Regions from separate parts of the Paenibacillus sp. FSL R5-0341 genome, predicted to be linked through region 1. Evidence: predicted binding sites of a transcription regulator. Region 1 holds the regulator's gene; the other holds the start of a gene.

Region 1 (3,217 bases):
GATTGCACACTCAAAATAACAGGAAGAAACCTAAATATCATAAATGATATCATAGGTTTCGTTAGTGTTTGAGTTTGCCTTGGTGGCCTTTGTCATTCTCATCATCAACAATCTCAATGGTATCCAGTTGCTGTCTGAAATTGCTGCGAATATTACTCAAATAAATCTCTCTTAGTTCGGCACGTTCAGCAAGTTCTTCCTCTGACAAACCAGTGGACTTTTGCTTACGAGCCAATTCATTAATGCGTGCTACCAGACTATCTATATCCAAGCTTGTCCCCTCCAAAAATACAAAGTCATATTAACTTTGCCATGATAAAGGCAGCTTGTCAAGCTGACACGCACTAACACTCATTCATGTGCATTTTATTCTGCAAATTGCGGTAGAGCTAAAACTTGTCCCACTTGGATCGAAGTCGTCTGAAGTTGATTCACTTTCTTAATTGCTTCTATATAAATACGTGTATCCATATTCATCGGTTTATGTTCCAAAGAAATACTCCATAATGTTTCCCCTTGTGAAACGGCTATCTTTCCTCCAGGCAGAACATCATTCTCATTGCCAGCAAATACAGTTAAAACAGTGCTGCATCCAATAAATATAATCAAAGAAGTAATGGCTACCTTTAACATCCATGAAGAAATCTTGAAACGTGCTAAAACCTTCTTGTAGTTCCCTATGTTAGACTTCACCAGTTCCGAATTCATCGGTTCATAAATGCTTTGATAAGTAGAATATCTCATTAAATAGCCGCCTCCAAACGTTTGTTCCTATCTGTTGGAATCAATATAACACGAACACTTGTTTTGTTCAATAGGTTTTTAGAACAATTGTTCGCTTATTTTTCGAAGGAGAAATATCTGAATTGAAGTCATGTATAAAGCATTTGCAGTATTTTGCTCCGACTTTTGGACAAATTCTGTTCTAATAGTTAAAAAACACTGATTTAATGGCATTTTATTTAGAACTTATGTTTGTACGAACGGAGGTTCTATGTTATAATTTTCCCAAACGTTACTAAAATGGGGTTGATACGGTATGTCGAAGATATCCAGCAGGCAGCAGGCTATTCTGGAGTTTATACGAAATGAAGTCCGGTTGAAGGGGTATCCTCCTTCCGTACGAGAAATTGGTGAAGCGGTTGGACTGGCTTCCAGCTCAACAGTACATGGACATTTGGATCGTTTGGAGAAAAAAGGTTTGATCCGACGCGACCCTACCAAGCCAAGAGCTATTGAGCTTTTGAGCCAGGAAGAATCGGAGCACTCTCATCAATTTGCTCATAGCGTTGCACGTATTCCTGTCGTTGGTAAGGTTACAGCGGGTGTTCCGATTACTGCAACCGAGAACATTGAAGACTACTTCCCTCTTCCTACGCATTATGTAGGCGAACAGAAAGTATTTATGCTTTCGGTAGTCGGAGATAGTATGGTGGAAGCTGGAATCGTTAACGGAGATTATGTTATTGTCCGTCAACAGCAAACTGCTGATAACGGTGATATTGTAGTCGCAATGACTGAAGATGATGAAGCTACAGTGAAAACGTTCTATAAAGAGAAAGATCATATTCGCCTTCAACCGGAGAATGCGACCTTTGAACCTTTACGTTTGAAACATGTTAGTATTCTGGGTAAAGTCATCGGCCTTTTCCGAGATATTCATTAATATTTAACTTGAGTAACAAAATTAGATGCAATGCATGAAATACGAAAAGAGGTTGTCCTGATGAACAGGACAACCTCTTTTTTTCATGTTTATGTTATTTTATTGGCTAATTATTCACTGCGTTTCAGAACACTTTTGTGATGGGAAAATACATCAAAGCTCTGTTGTCCGTGATATGAGCCCATACCACTCTCTCCTACACCACCAAACGGGAGATAATGTGATGTCATATGAGAAAGTGTGTCATTAATACATCCCCCACCGAAGGATACTTGATTAAGAACCTGTTCCTGCAGTTGCTCATTCTGTGTGAAGAGATATAGCGCCAATGGTTTTGGCCGGCGTACAATCTCATCCAGCATCGGGTTGAGGTCATTGTACGTAAATACAGGAAGAATCGGACCGAATATCTCTTCTTGCATGACAGGTGATTCCCAGTTCACATTTCCAAGCACAGTCGGCTCAATAAGCAATTGCTCACGTACAGAACGTCCACCTAAGAGCGTTGTACCATCTGTGAGGAATTTCGATAACCGATCGAAGTTACGTGCGTTGACAATATGCGGGAAATCAGCGTTCTGGAGCACATCATCTCCAAATTTATCTTTGATCTCTGCGCCAATCAGATTGATCAATTCGTCATGAACTTGTTCATGTACAAGCAAATAATCTGGAGCAACGCAAGTTTGCCCAGCATTCAGGAACTTACCACGAACAATACGTTGGGCTACCAGCTTCAGATCTGCATCACTATGGACAATAGCAGGACTTTTACCGCCCAACTCAAGAGTTACAGGAGTCAGGTGCTCTGCAGCTGCCTTCATAACAATGCGGCCTATACCTGTACTGCCTGTGAAGAAAATATAATCAAACTTCTCTTTCAACAATGCTGTGCTAGCCTCAACTTCCCCTTCCATAACGGCAATATACTCCTGTGGGAAGATCTCCTGAATCAGATCAAACGTCAGACGAGACACGGCTGGTGTTAATTCAGATGGCTTGATAACTGCACAGTTACCGGCTGCAATTGCTCCAATCAGTGGACCGAAGGCCAGTTGGAAAGGATAGTTCCAAGGTGCAATAATAAGCGCCACTCCGTATGGTTCAGGGTAAATGGTGCTCACCCCATCCGGCATAGCCGAATTCGTTGGGACTTGTTTTGGTGCAGCCCATTCCTGCAGGTGTTCTAATGCGAAATCCAGCTCTCCCAGCACAATGCGAATCTCGGAACCGTAAGCTTCCGCCTCAGATTTGTTCAAATCTGCCCGAAGTGCATCTTGAATCCGTTGCTGATACTTTTCAATTCCCTTTCTAAGCTGTTGAAGCGCATTAATCCGATATTCGATATTTTTAGTTTGACCTGTATAAAAAAATGTACGTTGTTCTGTCACCAGTTGTTTTGCTTGATCCATATTAACATCTCCAATTAATTATTTAAAATTAAATTGCTCAAAATTTAATTAAAGTATACCTCTTTTATATGAAACTTTCAACATACAAATGAAACATTAATTTGAAAGTACTTGAAAGTTGGTGGAGTTCTGAGAGTGT
Region 2 (3,217 bases), 840 kb from region 1:
GACACAGCGAAATACATCCTCGTAACGCCAATGGCGACGAACAATATCCAGTGCGGAACGGATAAACTCAGATAATGGATGATGAAGTTCATTTCTTCTGCGGTCCAGAAAGACGGGTACGCCATAATCCCTAAATAGCGGTTCAGCTATATCAGCGTAGGTATCCAACTGGCGGACAAGTACCGCCATATCCCGATAACGCGCACCTTCGTTTTGTGCCAGGCGCCGCATCTCACGCAGTGCTCCCTCCATCTCAGCTCGACGGTTCTCCGCTGCAACCAGGCGGATTCCGGAATCAAGGCCATCACTTTTCCACCGAATTCGGCGGTCGAACCCAGCCTCTAGATGAGCAAGTCCTGGACGATCCCTGTATCTCGGTGGAATCTCTGAATCTAGCACAGTTATATCGCTCGGTACACCCAGTTCTTCAGCCATTCCTTTCAGGCGCGCGTAGGCACTCGCTGTGGGATAAAACAATTCCAGTTCTCCAGGCAGCGCACCGTGATCATATGGACGATCCAATGTCAGTGCAATCGTCACGGAAGAGGACTGCAACATGAGTCGACCAATCACACTCATCTCCTGTGGCGTGAATCCCTGAAAACCATCAATCCAGATCTGGGCATCCTGCAGCAATGCACTTTCCGACAAACGCTCTGTCAGCTCGGTCAACGTGTCTTCATCATCAATATATAATTGGGTCAGTTCCTGTTCATAGTCACGATATATTAGATTCAAGTCATGCAACTTGTCCTCCAGAATCGGCGAAGTGGATGAGATATTCCCTCCAGACAGCCCTTCTTCCAGCAAGGATGGATCAACTTCATAACGTTTAAATTCACTATATAAGTCATTTAATTCGCCTATAAAACCCAGCTGACTGCCGGATGCACCAAACAGCTTCAATTCTTCCTTACGGCGCTGGATGACTTTGTATAGCAGCATCTTCTTGCCTTCGGCTCCGATCGGAATACGAGCAGAACCGCCGGCTTCCTGCATTACGCGGTAGGCTAACCGGCGAAAGCCAAGCACTTCTGCGCGCATTGTACCTTTAATTGCTCCTGAAGACACCAATGATTGCTCCGTTCGAAAAGAACTCTGTTCCGGAACAAGTAAAATCAAAGGTTTACCTTGCGGCTCCTTTTGCAGCAGGGATGTAATTTCCCGGGTAATCAGCGAGCTTTTGCCGCTGCCTGCCCGACCAATAACAAAACGAACGGACATGTCTAATCCTCCAAACCACACGTACAAGATTTTAATTCCCAGTATAACATATCTGACTTGGTTCGGAACATACGTTTGCCACTATCCGGTAAAACCGGAGAACATCTCCGTTAACACGGCAAAAAGCCCGCAGCTGTTCACACTGTGGACTTTTGACTGAAAGTATCATTCATTTAAACTTTACTTTACCTTACGAGAGATTAAAAAAAGTGAGAAGAGACTCTTCTAATTCTTTTTACTACGCACTTCGAAAATAGCAAATTTCAGGTAATGTCCCTCATCCACGCCCAAAATTTGCGGATGATCCTTACCAGCTGCTTTCCAGTCGATTAGACGCAGCACTTTGCCTGCATCTTCCGCTGCATCCGCAATCGTATCCAGGAAGAGGTCTGGACGCATGTGATATGAACAGCTAGCTGTTACCAAATATCCGCCCTCATTAACCAGTTTCATTCCTTGCAGGTTGATATCCTTATATCCACGGCACGCACCTTTAACTGCTGATTTCGTTTTGGCAAACGCAGGAGGATCAAGGATGACCACATCAAAGGTTTTACCGCCAGCTGCAAGCGCTTTGGATGTATCTACTTTTTGTTCACCAGCACGCGCACGTGCAGTACGTTCATCCAGTCCTTTCACTTGCTCACGCAAGTACTGGAATGCATCGGCAACTACGAATTCGACCCGGTCGGTGAATCCGTTCAGCTCCACATTCGTTCGTGCACTCTCAATGGCATGCTCTGAAATATCAAGACAAGTCACTTTTTTGGCTCCATATTTGCAAGCATTCAACGTGAAGCTACCCGTGTGAGAGAAGCACTCCAGTACGGTGGCACCGTCCCAATAAGGGAATGTAACCACCTTACCACTTTTATTCACAGGCAAGAGCTGCTCTGTACCATCCTGCTCGGTCTGTTGAAGTGTAATTCCACTCTTATAGCCCCAACCCTTCATGAGGGGTTCGATCGCTGCACGATTCTCACGTTGGTCGAAGAAGTAACCTGTCTTCTGGCCTTCCACGATATCCACTTTAATGAGAAGTCCATTCTCTGTAACGGTGACATGCCGCGGGCACTCCCCGTACAGCGGGCCTTTGGTCTGCTCCAAACCTTCCAGTTCACGAATCGAGACATCACTGCGCTCATAGATGCCTTCCGGCTGCATCACTTCAATGAGTGCTTGTACAATGGCTTCACGGCAACGATCCATGCCGAGTGTAAGCAACTGTACAACGAGAATGCTGCCGAACCGGTCAACGATCAATCCTGGCAGAAAATCAGCTTCTCCGTATACAAGACGGTACGCCTCTCCATCCTGGATAAAGCGTTCCCGATGACGCAAGCAATCGCGGAAACGAGCTGCAAAGAACGCCGTGTCCATCTGTTCGGACTCCAGCGGTTGATACGATACAACCCTTACAGTGATCTGAGATGCAGGATTATAATAACCTGTCGCCAAATAGCGACCTTGATGATTCAATACATTGACCAGATCTCCCGGTTCCGGGTTTCCGTCAACAGAGGCAATTTCATTGTTAAATATCCATGGATGCGCATGTTCAAGCCGCTTTTTGCGACTGCGTTCGAGTGTAACTGATGGCAAGGTAGATCCACTTCTTTCATAGTTAGTTAAAAAGATAGGTTTGGTGCGGCGCGTAGATGGCGTTTCGGTTACGAATCGATCTTCCGATCGCTGTTGTCTCCAGATTTTTTTGATTCCCTTTTTTAAAGGGAAAATCCGGAGACAAAGGCGCACGCTTCGCTTCTTCAGATTCGATTTCGTCCCCTCCACTACGTTTGCACGAATCACCGTATCTTTCGAATTGGGGTGCGACAGTTAAGATGCTTTAGTGACGAATTGTTACTACGGTCGCTTTATTTAAATGACGTTACGGTTACGGATTGGTTTTGAGCGTTTTTATTCTTTTTTTGGACTTCCCTACTAAAAAAAGTCTGAAATAACCGCAACACATGTGCGGCTTGCTTCCGCAGAT

The links. The regulator LexA, encoded in region 1, represses DNA repair genes until DNA is damaged. The targets are predictions, from matches to a motif close to CGAACATATGTTCG.
Region 2: addB (helicase-exonuclease AddAB subunit AddB) is a predicted target of LexA. The motif match lies at 1,289-1,302, and genes of this name have one in related genera.

The regions. Positions count from the first base shown of each region.
Region 1 covers NZ_CP150241.1:3,760,081-3,763,297, forward strand. Annotated here, with positions in the region: gene MKX75_RS16750 (DUF896 domain-containing protein) at 62-271, opposite strand; gene MKX75_RS16755 (LysM peptidoglycan-binding domain-containing protein) at 367-744, opposite strand; gene lexA (transcriptional repressor LexA) at 1,040-1,666, shown strand; gene MKX75_RS16765 (aldehyde dehydrogenase) at 1,777-3,078, opposite strand.
Region 2 covers NZ_CP150241.1:4,597,092-4,600,308, forward strand. Annotated here, with positions in the region: gene addB (helicase-exonuclease AddAB subunit AddB) at 1-1,224, opposite strand, end outside; gene MKX75_RS20630 (class I SAM-dependent rRNA methyltransferase) at 1,450-2,826, opposite strand.